Regions from separate parts of the Microbispora triticiradicis genome, predicted to be linked through region 3. Evidence: riboswitches for the same ligand, from Rfam matches in the RefSeq annotation. Region 3 holds a riboswitch; each other region holds the start of a gene.
What was found. Region 3 has a riboswitch for cyclic di-AMP ahead of FED44_RS01080 (C40 family peptidase). Riboswitches for the same ligand answer to the same signal wherever they lie in the genome.

Region 1 (5,896 bases), on a different contig from region 3:
TCACCTGGGTCAAGGACCCGGCCGCCGTGACGCCGGTGCTGACCGCGATCGAGGAGCGCCTGGCGCCGTTCGGGGCGCGACCCCACTGGGGGAAGCTCTTTACCCTCCCGCCGGACGTCCTGCGCACCCGCTACGAGCGCATGGACGACTTCGCCGCCCTGGCACGGCACTACGACCCCCGGGGCGTCTTCGCCAACGAGTACGTCGAGCGGTACGTCTTCGGGCGGCGATAAGCCGCGATTCGCGGGGATGGGCCGGGGTACGTGTGTGCCGCGGCCGCGCCGCGTCCCCGGCGTACGGCCCCGGCCGTACGGGTGAGGGGAGGCGCCATGCGGATCGAGGACTACGCGCTCGTCGGCGACATGCACACCGCCGCCCTGGTGGGCCGGAACGGCTCGGTCGACTGGCTGTGCCTGCCCCGCTTCGACTCCGGCGCCTGCTTCGCGGCCCTGCTGGGCGGGCACCGGGCCGGGCACTGGCTGCTGGCGCCCGCCGCGGGAGGCACCTGCGCCGGGCGCCGCTACCGCGACGGCATGCTGGTGCTGGAGACGACCTGGGACGTGCCCGGCGGGTGCGCCCGGGTCCTCGACTTCATGCCGCCGCGCCAGGAGGCGCCCGACGTCGTCCGGATCGTGGAGGGCGTGCGTGGCCGGGTGGAGATGCGTACGGAACTGCTGCTGCGCTTTGACTACGGCGAGGTGGTGCCCTGGACGCGCGAGCGCGGCGGCGAACTGGCCGTGATCGCCGGTCCGAACGCCGCGTGGCTGCAGTCTCCCGTGCCGCTGACGCAGGAGTCGCGCCCGCGCGCCGCGACCGCCTCGTTCACCGTCGCGGCGGGGGAGCGGGTGCCGTTCGTGCTCACCTGGCAGGAGTCGTGGCGGAGCCGCCCGCACCGGCTGGAGGCCGCCGAGGAGCTGGCGAACACCGAGCGCATGTGGCGGGAGTGGCTCGGCCGGTGCCGTTACCGGGGTGAGTACGCCGAGGCGGTGTCCGGCAGCCTCGTCACGCTCAAGGCCCTCACCTACGCCCCGACCGGCGGCATCGTCGCGGCGCCCACCACGTCCCTGCCGGAGCTGATCGGAGGCTCCCGCAACTGGGACTACCGCTACAGCTGGCTGCGGGACGCCGCGTTCACTCTCCAGGCGCTCATCGGGGCGGGGTACTCAGAGGAGGCGACCGCCTGGCGTGACTGGCTGCTGCGGGCCGTCGCCGGAGACCCGGCCGACCTGCAGATCATGTACACGATCGACGGCGGCCGCCGGATGCCCGAGCGGACCCTCGACCGGCTGCCGGGATACGAGGGGTCCCGGCCGGTGCGGGCCGGCAACGCCGCCGCCCGGCAGTTCCAGCTCGACGTGTACGGCGAGGTGATCGACTGCCTCTACCAGGCCAGACAGGCGGGGCTGGGGCCGGAGGAGGACGCCTGGGACCTGCAGCGCGCGTTCATGGACTATCTGGAGGGCGCGTGGCGCGAGCCGGGCAACGGGCTCTGGGAGGTGCGCGGGCCGCGCCGCCCGTTCGTGCACGCGAAGGTCCTCGCGTGGGTGGCCGCGGACCGGATGGTCGCCTCGGTGGAGCGGCAGGGCCTCGACGGTCCGGTGGGCCGCTGGCGCGCCCTGCGGGAGGAGATCCACCAGGACGTGTGCGCCCACGGGTACGACCCCGGCCGCAACACCTTCACCCAGTTCTACGGCTCCAGGGGGCTGGACGCCGCGCTGCTGCTGATCCCCCGGCTCGGCTTCCTGCCGCTGGACGACCCCCGCCTGGCGGGAACCGTCGACGCCGTGTGCCGCGAGCTCACGGAGGACGGATTCGTGCTGCGCTACCGGCCGGAGGCCGACGGCGTGGACCGGCTGCCGGGCGGGGAGGGGGTCTTCGTCCCCTGCTCCTTCTGGCTCGCGCACGCGCTCGCCCTGCTGGGCCGGCGCAGTCGGGCGCGGGCGCTGTTCGAGCGGCTGCTGTCCCTGCGCAACGACGTCGGCCTGCTGGCGGAGGAGTACGACCCCGGCCGCCGTCGCCAGGTGGGCAACTTCCCCCAGGCCTACAGCCACGTTTCGATCGTCAACACGGCGGAGGCCCTGACGGCGGCGGTGCAATCTGCCTGACAGATGTACTTCATCTGCAATCCGCGCGTCTCGCGGTCTCCCCTCCGTGCCGTCCCCGGTTGCATGATGCAAGAGAGGGGTCTCGGGCCCCCGGCCACCTGGGAGAAGAGGTGACACATCATGGTGCAACCAGGTCTGGCTCGACGCCCGGACGTCACGGAGCTGCGCCAGACGTACGACCGGGCGGGATCGACCGCCCCGGCGCAGGTCATGGACGCGGTGACGCTCCTCGCCGGCCTCTACCTCGCCATCTCGCCGTGGATCGTGGGATTCACCGGGTTCGGCGGCCTGACGGTCAACAACCTGATCGTCGGGCTGGTCGTCACGGCGCTCGCGCTGAGCTGCGCCTCCGCGTTCGGCCGGACGTACGGCGTGAGCTGGGTGACACCGGTGCTCGGCGTCTGGGCGATCATCGCGCCGTGGGTGATCAGAGGCCAGCCGGCGACCACCGCGACCATCTGGAACAACGTGGTCACCGGAGCGATCATCTTCCTGTTCGGCCTCGGCGCGCTCGCGTTCGCGGCCAACTACCGGCAGCACGAGCACGGCCGGCGGAGAGGAGTCGGCGCACCCGGCGGTGAGTGGTAGCCGGCGCGGCAGCCCGCCGCCTGCGGTCCGACGCCAGCGGTCCGACGCGGCGGGGCCGGCCGGATCGACGGGGCGTGAGAGGGTCCGAGCCCGCTCACGCCCCGCCATCGTGATCACCCCGCGTCATACGGGAGCCCGAGTGCCAGACGGGCCCGTACCGGGCGATGTGGCGCATATCACGGTTAGGTGCCGTCGGGGCGAGGACCTGCGGAAGCGTGGTGCAGAAGGTGCAGAAATGGACCCGTTTGCCGGTTTTTCGGTCGTGTCCTACTCGTGATCTACTATGCTTCCGGTCAGTGCGCCGGTGCGTGGTCCTCAACCCGAGGACGACCGGCGACCGCCGAATCCCGGATGTCATCGAACCCGGGAACCGGGGACCCACGTCTCTCTGGGGTGAATCCGGACCATCCGGTAGGGCTACTCCTGGCCCGAACCCGTCAGCTAACCCGGTAGGCGGCCAAGGAGAGGAGAGCGCGTGGAGTGTCCGCTCCACCTGCCCACCCGGTCCGGCCTCCGTCGCCGTACCACATGCCCGCCCTGGAACGTCTCCAGGCTTCCGGGGTGACGGCGCGCCCGTGACGGGCTGCCACATCTCCCGTTTCTGAATCCCGTCCGACCCCGCCCGCCCGGGGACCGCCGCGGCCGTGTCCGCCGGTGCGTCCGCCGGCGTGACGGTCGGTGTGACGGTCATGCCCGCATGCCGTCGTGCCCGGCGGCGGGTTCGTCATGTTCTGACGCGCGCCATAGGAGCCTTCGATTTCTACCGATCCGATAGCACAGCAGTTGCTCGACGCCGTACGCCCGGAGCTCGGCTACCGGGAACGGCCCGGGAAGCCGACCAAGTTCGGCGAGTGGTACGCCGACAACATCGCCATGGACTCCGACTTCAAGGCGGCTCCCTGGTGCGACATGTTCGTCTCGTGGGCGGCCGACCGGGCCGGCGTGCAGGACCACGTCGGCGAGTTCGCGCTGACCACCCGGCACGCCAAGTGGTTCGAGCAGCAGGGCGCCTGGAGTCGCGAGCCGGAACCCGGGGCCGTGGTCTTCTTCGACTGGTCGGGGTCGAAGCGCATCAAGGACATCGACCACGTCGGCATCGTCGAGAAGGTCGTCGGCGGCAAGGTCCACACGATCGAGGGCAACGTCGACGGCGTCTGGCTCAAGCGCAAGGTGCGCGACTCCAGCAAGATCGTCGGGTACGGCCTGCCACGCAAGGTCAAGGTGATCCCGAAGGTGACCGTCACCGTCCAGCCCGTGGCGGCGGACGCCGCGGTTCAGGGGGCGGTGGTCCAGGGGGCGGTGGTCCAGGGGGCGGCGGCGTCGGCCACGCGGAGCATGGCCGCGGGTCACGGGCAGCCGCCGGGCACGGCCTTCTCGCCGAGCGACGCCGTCCTGCCGGCCGGTCTGCTGTTCGCGCTCGTGTCGACCGCGGTGACCGGTCTGCGCTTCAGGGCCGCCGCGGCGGCGACGTCCGGCGGACGGCACCGAAGGGGTGGCCCGCGGCGGGAGGGGTACGGCGGCGAGCGGCGCGGCCAGGAGGTCGTGGGAGCCGGGGTGTCCGGCCCCGCCGCGGCGCAGGAGCCGTTCCACCTCCTCGGCTGACCGGCCGGAGAGGCGCCTGGGAACACTCTGGGAGTTCGAGATCGTTTGCGGGTGTCTGTGAAATTCGGCGACTCGCGCGGCTAGGGTGGGCAGCCACCCGCGGAAGCCGTGGAGCTTTCCCCCGATACGACCGCTGGGAGTTGTCTCACATGTACGGGCGCGTCCCCTCACAGACGAGCCAGGATGATCAGTTTCGTCAGGAGATCCTCTCCAGCGACGAGCCGTCCGGCACGAAGAGCAGGAAGCCCCTCGTCATCGTCGCCGTGATCCTGGTCGCCGTACTCGCGGCGGCGGGCGCGGGCTTCGCGTTGCGCGGCTCCACGGACCCGGGCCCCTCCGCGGGCGGTGCCGGGCAGCAGACGGCGCCGGCGCAGGAGAACGGCGCCGGTGATCCCGCCGAGGCGGGACCGGACTCCGGAACCGACGCCGAGGACGGCGCGGATGACGGCGCGGATGACGGCGCGGATGACGGCGCGGATGACGGCTTGGCGGGCGACGCCGAGGGCGGCGGCGCGGACGGAGGCGCGGACGGCGGCTCCGCGCAGGCGCCAGCCGGAGACGGCACGGGCACCGGCGCGGGCTCCGGCGCCGGTGGGTCCACCGGTCAGGCGCCCGGAGGCACGGGCCAGGCGAAGACCGGGCCGGCCGGAAAGGCGGGCGGCGGCACGAAGGGCGGCGGCACGAAGGGCGGCGCGGGCACCGGCTCCGGCGGAGGCGACGACACGCCCTCGACGGCCGGTGGCTCCGGCGGCCTCATCCCGGGGGAATGCGCCGCCTCCGGATGCTGAGTCCGCGTGACGACCGCGTGCCCGGCGAGTGCGCCGCCCCCGCGAGCCCGGCCGGCTTCCGGCGGGCGTACCGGATCACCAAGTCCGTGCAGGCGACGGGTCAGGAGGACGGATCGGGCCAGCCGAGCGGGAACGAGACGGTCGTGGGCGGTTCGCCGGCCGCGTCGGTGAACTCGCGCATGGCGGTGATCAGAGCCTGACGCCGGGGAGCGGACATCCGGGCGAGGATCGCCGCGATCTCCGCCTTGCGCCGGGCGGTGACCTCGTCCACGATGCGCGAGCCTACGTCGGTCAGCCGCAGCAGCGTCTCCCGCCGGTTCTGCGGGTTCACCTCGCGCTTCAGCAGCCCGGCGGCGGCGAGGCGGTCCGCCATCCGCATCGCGGTCGAGGGATTCACGCCGAGTCTCTCGGCCAGCGTGACCAGTTTGGTCTCTCCCTGCCCGACCACCAGCAGCATCCGGAACTGCGGCAGTGTGACTCTGTCCTCCGCGGAGGCGAGGGAGCGTGCGGAGATCGCGACGAGCACCCGCGACGCGGTGAGCACGGCGGACGTGACGGCCTCCAGGTCGTCCGCGATCGGCTCCTCGTCCCCATCCTTAGCCATAGGCATCGTTTTTACACGGTCCCAGCCGCCGTCTCGTCATTGCACCGGACAAAGGTTCCCACCCTGTGACCAGGAGTTGTACGGCGAGGACGGCGGCGATGCGTCCCGACATGCACCTCTGTGCGAGCGCGTGTGCTGTTCGCTTCTGTGGGTAGTCGCGGGGGCACGGAAAACACGGAGGGAAACGATGGGCTGGAGCTACCGTAAGT
Region 2 (5,896 bases), on a different contig from region 3:
CACGCTCGGCGAGGCGGAGCGGGAGTCGCTGCGCCTGCTGCTCGACGGTCTCGACGACCACTGGTCGCTCGACGGCCTGACCACGCTCGTCTACGGCGTGCCGAAGGTGCTGGCCGGGCTGGAGATGGACGCCAAAGCGGCCACGCCGGAGCTGAAGGCCGCCCAGCGAGCGTTCTTCGCCCTGCTCTACCGGCTGCTCGTCGGCCGCGACACCGGCCCGCGCCTGCCCACGCTGCTGCTGGCGGTGGGCCGCGACCGGATTCGCGAGCTGCTCGACGCGGGCCGCGCCGCCTGACCCTGACCGCCTGATCCGCTGACCGTCCCGCTTCGCCGCGGTCCGTTCGCCGCCCTGACCGTGTTCCGGCCCTGTGCTTGCCCTGTGCCGGCCGTGTCCGGGGGGCGAGCGGCCGGGCCGGACGGCATCCCCGTCCGGCCCGGCCCGGCCGTGTGCCGGTCTCGCGTGCCGGTCTCCTGTGCCGGTCTCGTGCGCGGGGGGTGTCAGGGGGTCAGCACCAGGCGTCCGCGCACGCCGCCCCGGACGAGCCGCTCGTGGGCCTCGGCCGCGCGGTCCAGCGGGTGGACACCGGCGACCCGTGTCGTGAGCCGGCCCGCCTCGGCCAGCCTGACGACGTCCCTGAGCTGCGCCGCGTCGGCCCGGACGAACACCGTGGAGGCGCGGATTCCGCGCAGCGGGAGCGGGGCCTGCCCCGCGCCGACGGCGACGAACACGCCTCCGTTACGCACCGCGTCCAGCGCGGGCAGGCCGACGACGGCCGCGTCCACCACTCCGTCTACGCCGCCCGGAACGACGGCCCGTACGGCGCCGGCCAGATCGGCGCCCCTCGCGACGAACCACTCCGCGCCGAAGCCGCGGACCAGCGCCTCGTCTCCGGGCGCGGCGACGGCGGCGACCCTGATGCCCCGCAGGGCCGCCAGTTCCACCAGATATCCGCCGAGGCCCCCGGCCGCCCCCGTCACGAGCAGGCTCGCGCCTTCGGCGAGCCCGGCGAGGTCGAGCGCCTGAACGGCGGTCAGTGTGTTGAGCGGCAGCGTCGCCGCCTCGACGGCGGGCATCCCCGCGGGCGCGGGCGCGACGGCGTGCTCGTCCAGCACGACCAGTTCGGCCTGGGCCTTGATCGGGTCCGTCAGCCGGTCCGACAGGCCGATGACCCGATCGCCCGGGCCGGCCGCCGTCACCCCCGGTCCCACCCGGTCGATCACCCCCGCCACGTCCCAGCCCAGGGCGTACGTGTCGAGCCGGGGCGTGAGCCCGTAATCGGGAAGGGCGCCGGAGACCGTGAAGAGATCGATCGGGTTGACGGCCGCCGCCTCCACCCGGATCCGCACCTGGCCCGGCCCCGGCTCGGGCTCGGGCACCTCGGCCACCTGTACGACTCCGTCCCGCCCCACCAGTGCTCTCATGTGTCCTCCTCTCCGTACGACAGGAGGTTATGGAGAGTTACTCTCTTGCGGTAAGGAGGCACCCGCAAGTGCGTAACGGAGGCGGAGGGAAGATCATGCCCACCCGGACGGCGGCCCAGCGGCGGGAGGAGGCGCGGCGGCGGTACGACGCGTACGTGGCGACCTGCCCGTCCCGGCAGTTGCTCGACGCGCTCAGCGACAAGTGGGTGAGTCTCGTGCTGACCGCGCTCGCTCGCGGGTCCCTCCGCTACAGCGAACTGGCGAGGACGATCGCCGGGGTGAGTCAGAAGATGCTCACGCAGACGTTGCGGACGATGGAACGCGACGGACTGGTCTCGCGTACGGTCACCCCGTCGGTGCCGGTACGAGTCGACTATCGGCTCACGCCCCTGGGTGAGAACCTGATGCCGCTGATGGAAGCGATCAAGAATTGGGCGGAGATCCACATGGAGGACGTGGAGGCCGCAAGGGAGGCGTATGACCGGCGGCCCGCCGCCGCACCTTGACGGCCTTCAGCAAAGGCGTTTACCGTCCCTGGAGGGTGGGCCGACGAATCATCGTCGTGGGGAGGGCGGACGATGGGTTATCCGGAGGTCGTCTACCGGGGTGAGGATCTCGCCTCGGACCTTGAGCGTGCCGGTCTCACCGAGGAGGACCTACTGCTGCTCGCCGAGCTGGCGAAGGGCGTCACCGCCGACCGGGTGGGCCGCAGCCTCGACGTCAGCGGACGTACGGTGCGGCGGCGGCTGCGCTGCATCTGCGACCGGATCGGCGTGGCGACCGCCATCGAGGCCGTCGCCTGGGCCGCCCGCCGCCGTCTCATCTGAGCACGTCCCGAACTCGTCCGGCCGCGCACGCGGGCGCGGCCGGTGAACGGTGGTCGTGCACGCCGACCATCCGTGTGATCAGTCGGCGACGCGCACGCCGCCCGCGAACGGCCGTCCGGCGATCTTCGCGATGTGGATGACGTCACCGGTGCGCGGCGCGTGGACCATGTAGCCGCCGCCGATGTAGAGACCCACGTGGTGCAGGTCGGAGTAGAAGAACACGAGGTCGCCGGGGCGGAGCTGGTCGCGGGAGATGTGCGTGCCGGCCGTCCACTGGTCGCCCGTGTAGTGGGGCAGGCTGATGCCGACGGACTGGTAGGCGGCCATCACCAGGCCGGAGCAGTCGAACGAGCGCGGCCCTTCCGCGCCCCAGACGTACGGCTTGAGCTGCTGCGCGAGGGCCCAGCGCGCCGCCTGGGCGGCCTTGCCGCCCCCCACGATGGGGAACGACATCTTCCTGCGCGTCTCGGTGCCGACCTCTCGCGAGACCTGCCGGTAGAGGCTGCTCTCGGTCTTCTTGATCAGTTTCGTGATCTTGTCGCGCCGCGTGTCGAGGCCGTCCAGCAGCTTCCTGACCTCGCTCTGGCGGGCGGCGGCGCTGGACTTGGCCCGCGCGGCGGCGTCCATCGCCTTGCTGACCTCCGCGACCTCCTGGCTCTGCTGTAACTCCAGCGCGTACGTCGTGGAGGCCTGGTCGAGGTACTGCCGCGGGTCCGTGGACTTCACGAGCACCAGGGCGTTGCCGAGCCCGTTGGTCATGTAGGAGTGCTGGGCGAGGGCGCTCGCCCTCTGCCGGCGGGTCTCCAGTTCGGCCTCGCTCTTGGCGAGGTTCTTCTTGGCGAGATCGGCGGACCGCTCGGCCGCCTTCAGACGCACCCGCTCGCCGTTGTACTGCTCGGTGAGTGTCTCGATTTCGCTGTAGAGGTCCTCCACCTCCGCGGCGAGCTCCTTGAGGCTCGGCTTCGGGTCGGCGGTCGCGCGGACCACCGGAGCGCCGAATGTGACCGCGGCGAGCGCGACTCCGACGAAGGTGAACCGCCGGATGGCACCCGGACCGGCCGGGCCGGGTCCGGGCCGTCGGCGACGGGCGTGCCTGCCCGCCTGCCGTCCTCCACGCATGCGCAACCGAGCTCCTCTCCCATAGGTGCCCCCGCATCGGCCGGCGTCGTCGTGACGGGTCGTGCGGCTGGGCACTGCCGAGCGCCTGCCGGGTTAGCTGACGGGTTCGGGCCGGAGCAGCCCTACCTTGCGGATTCACCCCTGGACGATCTGAACCTGAACCGATCCTGATCCCATGGATTGGGTCCCCGGCTCCTCTCCGCACCCGGCCCCCGACAGGGTTCGGGCACCGGTGCTTCGAGGATTCGGCGCCCGATCGTCGAGATCGCTCACGACGATCGGCATCGTCGCTGGACGATAGTGCACCCTGAGTTGTTGCTCAACCAGAACTCGCAAACCCGTCTACGTTTCACAACCAAATGATCACGCTAGGGTCACGAGTTGATCAGTGATACCGGCTGGTCTACCTGGGTTTGTGGTGCTTTGGTGACGTATGAGGTGCTGGTCGGAAGCAGAGAAAATCGATGCGCGGCCAGGCGTGCGCCACGGGGCCCGATCCGGCGTCGATCCGTATTCCGGTGGCTACAGAACGTCAGGCGCGATGTCGGACGGGCCGTTTGGGGTTGACCGTAAATCGGAGCCGCCTTCGCCGATCCGCGCGCGACGGGCGAGGGGGACGGCGGGAGGGGCACTAGGCTGGCCGTTCATGGAGCAGGTCGCCGCACAGACACCGAGCGGATCCGGCGCCAGGGGCGTTATGGTGCGCCGGGCCAGGACCCCGGACGTCAGGGCGATCCGCCGCCTCGTCGACGCGTACTCGGGCGTCGGGCCGCGCCTGCTGAAGAAGAGCACGGTCACGCTGTACGAGGACGTCCAGGAGTTCTGGGTCGCGGAGATCGGCGGAGAGGTCGTCGGCTGCGGCGCGCTGCACGTGCTCTGGGAGGACCTGGCCGAGATCAGGACCGTCGCGGTGGATCCGGCGGTGCGCGGTGGAGGCGTCGGCTACCGGATCGTCGCCTCGCTCATCGACGCCGCGCGCGGCCTCGGCGTACGCAGGGTCTTCTGCCTCACGTTCGCCGTGGACTTCTTCGCGCGCCATGGTTTCACCGAGATCCAGGGCACCCCCGTGTCACCCGAGGTGTACGCGGAACTCCTCGCGTCGTACGACGAAGGCGTCGCCGAGTTCCTCGACCTGGAGCACGTCAAGCCGAACACACTGGGGAACACGCGAATGCTGCTGCATCTCGATCGCCATTGAGTCATAATGCCGACATTGGTGGCTGATCTTGACGGTCATGGTCAGTCGCTGCAAAGGTGACTGTTGATACGCGTGTCGCTACTTTTGGCGGTATCAGCGTGTGCTACTGAGATGCGGCGCATGCGTCTTCGAAACGAGGTGACACGGTGAGCACCGGACAGCCGCCGTACCCCCAGGACGAGTCGGACGGGACGCCACCGCCGCCTTCGAACCACGGGTACAACCCGGACAGACCTTCCCAGGACTACGACCCCGAGGCCACGGTCGTCGGCTATCGGGCACAGCAGACGGGCCCGCAGCAGACTCCCGGCCAGACCCCCGGCCAGGACTCCGGCCAGGGCGGATACGGACAGCAGCAGTACGGCCAGTCTTCACAGGGCGGATACGGCCAGCAGGGTTATGGCCAGGAGACGGGCCCGCAGGGCTATGGCCAGCAGTACGGTCAGCAGGCTCCGCAGCAGGGCTACGGTCAGCAGCAGTACGGCCAGCCTTCGCAGGGCGGATACGGCCAGCAGGGTTATGGCCAGGACACCGGCCCGCAGGGGTACGGCCAGCAGGCTTCACAGCAGGGCTACGGCCAGCAGCAGCACGGTCAGTCCTCCCAGGGCGGTTATGGCCAGCAGGGTTATGGCCAGGAGACGGGCCCGCAGGGCTATGGCCAGCAGCAGTACGGCCAGCAGGCCCCGCAGCAGGCGTCGCAGCAGGGCTATGGCCAGCAGTACGGTCAGCAGGCTCCGCAGCAGGGCTACGGTCAGCAGCAGTACGGTCAGTCCTCCCAGAGCGGGTACGGCCAGCAGCAGGGTTACGGCGAGCAGCAGGGTTACGGCGAGCAGCAGGGTCAGCCGACGGGCGGCTACGGCCAGCAGTCGCAGGGGGGCTACCAGCAGTACGGCCAGCAGACCGGCCCCCAGGCATCCGGCTCGCAGGCGTACGGCCAGCAGGGCTACGAGCAGCAGGGTTACGGCCAGCAGGCTCCGCAGCAGGGCTACGGCCAGCAGCAGTACGGCCAGCAGCAGTACGGCCAGCCCGGCTACGGCGGCGGGCAGGCCACGCCGGGGTACGGCCAGCCCGCCTACGGACAGTCGTACGCGCCGCAGGGGGCGATCCCGCCCGGCGCGCCGGCCCCGCTGGCGGAGTGGTGGCAGCGCCTCGTCGCCCGGCTGATCGACGGTGTCGTCGTCGGGATCCCCTACATGATCCTCAGCGCCGTCATCGGGGGCTTGGTGTTCACCGCCGCCAGCATCGACCCGACGACCGGCGTCACGACCCTGGAGAGCGGGGCCTTCCTGGCCGCGCTGCTCGTCGCCGTGCTGGGGGGCGTCGTGATGGC
Region 3 (5,896 bases):
GAAGGACGTCGCGCCGGAGCCGAAGGCGACCCCCTTGACCTTGATGTAGTCGCCGTTCTCGATGAACCCGACGTTCATGCCGCCCTCGGTGGAGGCCTCGGTCTCCACACCCGACTCCCACGCGATCGTCTCGGCCTCCTGCCGGACGTACGGGTTGAGCGTGCCGATCTGCGGCGCCCCGGTCGTGGTCATGTTGATCGTCGGAATCGACCCGTCAGAGCCGTAGGTGAACTTCTCCACCGCCACCGAGCGCGTGTATCCGCCGCCACCCGGCAACGCACCGTTGTGGTAGAAGAAATACGACCCGCCGTTGTAGTCGATGATCCCCGGGTGGTTGGTGAAACTGCTGCCCTGCGTCGACATGATCGTGCCGCGGTAGGTCCACGGCCCGGTCGGGCTGGAGGAGGTCGAATAGGCGATGAACTCCGAGCAGCACTTGGCCGCGAACACCATGTAGTAGAGGCTGCCCCGCTTGTAGAACCAGGGCCCCTCCTCGAACAGCGTCGGCCGGTTGGCGTCCCCGGTGCGGGTGCCGAAGCCCGACGTGGTCAAGGTGACCTTCGTCGCGCTGCCCGAGTAGGAGATCATGTCGCTGTTCAGCTTGACGTACCACAGGTTCGGGTTGCCCCAGTACAGATAGGCCTGCCCGTTGTCGTCGATGTAGACGGTCGGGTCGATCTCCCCGTTTTCGACCAGCGGGCGCCCGATGGCGTCCTTGAACGGGCCGGTGGGGCTGTCGGAGACGGCCACGCCGATGGCCATCCGGCCGGTCGAGCGGTTGGTCGTGGGGACGTACCAGTAGAACTTGCCGTTGCGGTAGACCGCCTGGCCCGCCCACGCGTCCGACTTCGCCCAGCTGAAGGTGGCCACGCTCAGCGGGGAGCCGTGGTCGGTCCAGTTCACCATGTCGGTGGTGGAGAAGACCCGCCAGTCCTTCATCGTGAAGTAGGTCGAGCCGTCCTCGTCGTGACCGGTGTAGAGGTACACCCGCCCGTTGTAGACCAGCGGGGCCGGGTCAGCGGTGTAGATCGTCTGCACGATGGGGTTGTCCGCCTTGGCCGTCGTGGCCGGCAGCAACGCCGCCATGCACAACAGGCCCGCCATCCAGACGACACCACGCCTGAGCCGGGCCCGAAGGGTGAACGCCGATCCCATACTCACCTCCTGGGGTAGTGACCACGCGACTTGCGCATCGACACGTTCAGCGGCGACAAGTACTACTCAATTGTTAGCGTTAACAATCACGGGCGCACGATTCCGTTCGCCCGCTTGTACGGAATCCGTCTCCGTCAACGCGTGCCGCGGCGACCGTGGACATCGCCACGGCGCGGAGCCAATCCCATGCGGGCGGGATGGTCAAGGTTCCGGGCCCGTGCCCCGGCGGCGCCACGCGCCCGGGCCACCCGCCCTGAACTGTGTCCGGAGCGCCGCGACCGGGACCTCCGTACCCGTGCGGGGTGTGAAACTTTCAGCTCCGCGACGCGGCGGAAAACCCGCCCATCCGCCGGTCAGCCACCCGGGCCGACCTCGTTGTCCGGCGCGCCGTCGCCCACCGTGGGCAGGTCGCCTCGTTCTACCGGCACGCGGGGCGGTGCGGTGCCGGCCTTCCCGTCTCCGGTGGCGCGCCGCGCCCCGGCGACGGCCGCCTTCAGCGCCGCCCGGCTGACGTCCGTCACCCCTCCGCTCAGCTTGATGAGGACGTCTCCCCTGGGCGCGACGTACTCGTGGCGGTCACCGGCCATCCGATACCAGCCCACCTCGTCGTGGATGCAGAGGACCAGCGCGTCCGGAGGCGTGGCGAGGTTGATCGGAGTGCTCCGGCACATGTCGTCATCGAAGGCACCCCGGTCGACCCGCAGTTCCACCTGACGTCCGCCGGGCGCGGTGTAGAAGACGCCGAACCCCTCCTCGCCGACCCCGCCCATGGACTGCTCGGCCATCTCGTATCCCGGCAGATCGACGAGATAGACGAGGTCGGGCGCGACCCCCAGCTCCCGCAGGTGATCCATGTCCACACCGGAGGAGGCCGTCACCGACCCGCACGCGCCGAGGCAGGCGAGCCCGAGAGCCGCCGCCATGGCCCATCGGCCTCTCCTCACCCGGTCATCGTCCCCGGCCGGGAGCGTTCGACCACCGCGCGAGCCGCATCGTCGCTCCTTGATCGCCTGCAGGTGTCCCCATTATGCGCGGAAAGCCGCGGTTCGTCCTTGAGACGGTTCAGCGGGCGCCTCCTACGCGCCGCGTGGTTTCGCCCGGACGTGCATGCGTTCGCCCTGGGTGCCGAACAGGCTGAGGATCTCCACCGGCGCCTCGCCGGTGCTGCCGAACCAGTGCGGCAGCCGGGTGTCGAACTCCGCGGCCTCCCCCGCCCTGAGGACGAGGTCGTGTTCGGCGAGCACCAGCCGCAGCCTCCCGTTGAGCACGTAGAGCCACTCGTAGCCCTCGTGCGTACGCGGCTCGGGATCACAGCGCTCCACCGAAATGATCATCTTGTACGCCTGCAGCCCGCCGGGGTGCTGGGTCAGGGGCACGATCGTCGAGTCCCAGCGGCTGATGGGCTTCAACCGCACCCGGGGATCGCCGACCGGCGGCGCGCCGACGAGTTCGTCGAGCGGCACCTGGTAGGCCCGCGCCAGCGGCAGCAACAGCTCCAGCGTGGGCTTGCGTTCGCCGGACTCCAGGCGCGACAGGGTGCTGACCGATATGCCGGTGGACTCCGCGAGCCGGCTCAGCGTGCTGCCGTTCTGCCTGCGCAGCGCACGCAGCCGCGAACCGACGGAGGCCAGGACGGCGGCGTCGTCGTTTGCCATACCGGCAATCCTACTTGTCGTTTTCGCACGCGGGCAGGCCGATTCCATCGCCTCCGCGCCGGAAGTCGCGTGGCCGCCCGGTGAACGAATGTCCTCGATCGGACGTCATATGGGCGAACGGAGGGGAGCGTCATGCGTACCGCAGTCGTCACAGGGGTGATGGTTCTCGGCCTGGCGAGCGTGCCGCCCGCGGCGGCGTCCGGTGCGGCCCACCAGGGCCACCTGGGCTATCAGGGCTACCAGGCGGAGGCGCCCGCGCCCACGTGGAAGCCGGTCAGGGTGAACACGCTGCCCGGGGACGACGTGCTCAACGACGTGACGGTCCTGGGCAACGGGTCGGTGTGGGCGGCCGGGCACCGGGTCGTGAACGGCAGGCAGCGGGGTCTCGTCCAGCGGTTCGACGGCCGATCCTGGCGGGTCATCCCGAACAGCCCGCCGTACGAGCTGCGGGCCGTGACGGCCACCTCCGGCACGAACGCGTGGGTCTTCGGCGAGGGCCGGGCCGCGCGCTGGAACGGCCGCGGATGGACCACGATCTCCCTGGGCGGCGGCTTCTCGGCGACGGACGCCGACGCGACGGGCGCGAAGGACATCTGGGCGGTCGCCGGGACGTCCGCCACGGCGAGGCACTGGAACGGATCCTCCTGGAAGAGCGTCCGGCTGCCGGGCCGCGCCTCCGCCGTCGACGCGTACAAGGCCGGCGTGGCCTGGGCGGCGGGCGTCAAGGGCAACCGTCCCTCGATCATGCGGTGGAACGGGACGTCCTGGACCCTGGTCCCGGCTCCGGCCCTCACCCTTCCCGCGCCGGACGCCGTCGTGACCATCCAGGACATCGCGGTCGTGGGATCGAAGAACGTGTGGGCCGTCGGCGGGGTCAGCTGGGAGGGCGCGGACGAGCAGGGCGACGACGTCGACTTCGGCCGCACCCTGGTGATGCACTGGAACGGCAGGTCGTGGACCGTCTCCATCGGCTCCGCCAACGCCCAGCCGTACACCGAGGTGGAGCCCGACGGCAGGGGCGGCGTCTGGGTCTTGCAGGGCAACTGGAACCCCACCCTGTGGCAGGTCACGGGCTCGACGTGGCGACAGGCCCGGCTCCTCCGGAAGTCCGGCACCGACGCCGTCGTGTTCTCCGTCGCCCGCAGGCCGGGAACGACGACGATGTGGGGCGCGGGCTTCACCGTCCCGCAGGGCGATCCCGACGACCCCTCGGCCAACGGCACGTTCTGGCGTACGCAGTGACCGCCTGACCTCGCCACGCCGTGCACCGACGGCGTGGCCGGTGCTTCGGGATCGCCCGCGGCCGGCGGAAGACACCCCGTCGGCCGGATGCACGCGCCCTGGCGACCTGCGGAAGGCCGATCGGCCGGTGTGACGAGCGTCACGTTCTCCGGCTGTCACACCCGCCCTGACCTGCGGCTCCTCGCTTTATGATCCCTTTATGCGATCATAATCCCATTTGCACCCTTTGCGGCAATATGGCGTGTCTTGGTAGTTTCCTTGCCCAACGAACCCGGCCAGCCCGTGTTCGGAAAGCGCATCCACTGTCACCGGCGCCATGTCCTCTCCCGCCCCCCTGGGCGCCGGTGATGCCGAATCCGTGCCAGCAAGGAGGCTCGGAGCCGGGGAACCAATCGACCTTCCATCCGAAGGTCCGGGGTGAATCGGCGCGCAAGCGCTGTAGGGCGACTTCCCTGCCCGAATCCGTCAGCTAACCCGGTAGGCGCAAGCGGAAGACCCTAGGAGAGATCCCTCTGTCCGCCAACCCCACCACTCTGCTTCGCGCTGCCTGCGTCACGCTCGGTAGCGCAGCGCTCACCCTCTCCCTGACAGGCTTCGGCGCCCTGCCCGCCGGCGCCGTCACGGGGACCGTGACAGCCCCGCCCCCGGACTCGACGGCCATTCCGCCCGAGCCCCCCGTCACGGCGTTCACCCCGTACGCCGGAGGGGCCGCCACGGCCTCCACGGCGGAGGCCTCCGTCAACACGAAGCTCACCAAGGCCGCTGTCCAGCAGGAGAAGGCCGAACTCGCTATCAAGGTGGCGAAAAAGCAAATCGGCGACCCCTACGTCTGGGGCGCCACGGGCCCGCGGTCGTTCGACTGCTCCGGGCTGGTCCAGTTCGCCTGGCGCAAGGCCGGCGTCAAGATCCCGCGTACGACGTGGTCGATGCTCAACGCCGTAAAGAAGAAGGTCTCCCTGGCGCGTCTCAAGCCGGGCGACCTCATCTTCACCAGCGGCGGCGGCCACGTGGGCATGTACATAGGGAACAAGAAAGTGATCAACGCTCCCCACTCCGGCGCGGTGGTCAGGGTCGACCGCCTCAAGGGCTACTGGAGGAGCAACTTCGTCACCGCCGTACGCCCCGGCGTGTGACCCCGGCGTCGTGGACGACACCCCGGCGGGGACGTCCGGTCACACGTGACCGCGTCTCCGCCGGGGACCGGCCAGGCCGGCGGCGGGCCGGCGGTCGTCCCGGCGCCGCCCGTAAGGGCGGATTCGGCTTGCCGCAAGGGTTCGGGGATGCGGAAGGATTGGGCCATGGACCGCCAGCTGATCAGCCATCTCGCTCATCGGGACCACCCCATCGCCGCGCCGGTCTCCGGTGCCAACGTGACCCGGCTGCTGCGCCGGGCCCGGCTGGCCGAGGGGGCGAGGATCCTCGATCTCGGCTGCGGCGAGGCGGCCTGGACGCTGCGCGCGCTGGCGCTCTACCAGGACGCGACCGCCGACGGTGTGGACATCTCCGCGCTCGGCCTCAAGGCGGCGGAACAGGCGGCCGAGGTCCAGGGCGTCTGGGAGCGCATCCGGTTCCACGAGCGGCCGGCCGCCGACTTCCCGGTCGCCGAGCAGTACGACCTGGTGCTCTGCGTAGGGGCCACGCACGCGTTCGGCGGGCTCGTCCCGACCGTCGAGCACGTCCGCCGTTACCTGCGGCCGAACGGGCTGGCACTGGTGGGCGAGGGATTCTGGGAGCGCGAGCCGACCACGGAGGCGCTCACCCGGCTGGGCGCCGCGAAGTCGGAGTTCCTCGACCTGCCCGGCACCGTCGCCGCCGCCGAGTCCCCCGGTTTCGACGTGGTCCAC

Region 1: linked by a shared signal. The riboswitch ahead of FED44_RS36305 (CHAP domain-containing protein) and the one ahead of FED44_RS01080 (C40 family peptidase) in region 3 are both predicted to bind cyclic di-AMP.
Region 2: linked by a shared signal. The riboswitch ahead of FED44_RS32470 (C40 family peptidase) and the one ahead of FED44_RS01080 (C40 family peptidase) in region 3 are both predicted to bind cyclic di-AMP.

Annotation. Positions count from the first base shown of each region.
Region 1 is NZ_VANP01000002.1:592,905-598,800, forward strand. It holds gene FED44_RS07675 (D-arabinono-1,4-lactone oxidase) at 1-233, shown strand, start outside; gene FED44_RS07680 (glycoside hydrolase family 15 protein) at 330-2,105, shown strand; gene FED44_RS07685 (SPW repeat protein) at 2,226-2,693, shown strand; cyclic di-AMP (ydaO/yuaA leader) riboswitch at 3,022-3,165, shown strand; gene FED44_RS36305 (CHAP domain-containing protein) at 3,477-4,295, shown strand; gene FED44_RS35685 (hypothetical protein) at 4,445-5,083, shown strand; gene FED44_RS07695 (MarR family winged helix-turn-helix transcriptional regulator) at 5,184-5,687, opposite strand; gene FED44_RS07700 (DUF4236 domain-containing protein) at 5,875-5,896, shown strand, end outside.
Region 2 is NZ_VANP01000020.1:2,817-8,712, reverse strand. It holds gene lysS (lysine--tRNA ligase) at 1-295, shown strand, start outside; gene FED44_RS32485 (NADP-dependent oxidoreductase) at 499-1,422, opposite strand; gene FED44_RS32480 (winged helix-turn-helix transcriptional regulator) at 1,518-1,928, shown strand; gene FED44_RS32475 (helix-turn-helix domain-containing protein) at 2,001-2,249, shown strand; gene FED44_RS32470 (C40 family peptidase) at 2,328-3,368, opposite strand; cyclic di-AMP (ydaO/yuaA leader) riboswitch at 3,436-3,589, opposite strand; gene FED44_RS32465 (amino-acid N-acetyltransferase) at 4,015-4,566, shown strand; gene FED44_RS32460 (RDD family protein) at 4,713-5,896, shown strand, end outside.
Region 3 is NZ_VANP01000001.1:220,220-226,115, forward strand. It holds gene FED44_RS01060 (family 43 glycosylhydrolase) at 1-1,155, opposite strand, end outside; gene FED44_RS01065 (hypothetical protein) at 1,509-2,078, opposite strand; gene FED44_RS01070 (helix-turn-helix domain-containing protein) at 2,232-2,810, opposite strand; gene FED44_RS01075 (hypothetical protein) at 2,943-4,052, shown strand; cyclic di-AMP (ydaO/yuaA leader) riboswitch at 4,391-4,551, shown strand; gene FED44_RS01080 (C40 family peptidase) at 4,682-5,185, shown strand; gene FED44_RS01085 (SAM-dependent methyltransferase) at 5,351-5,896, shown strand, end outside.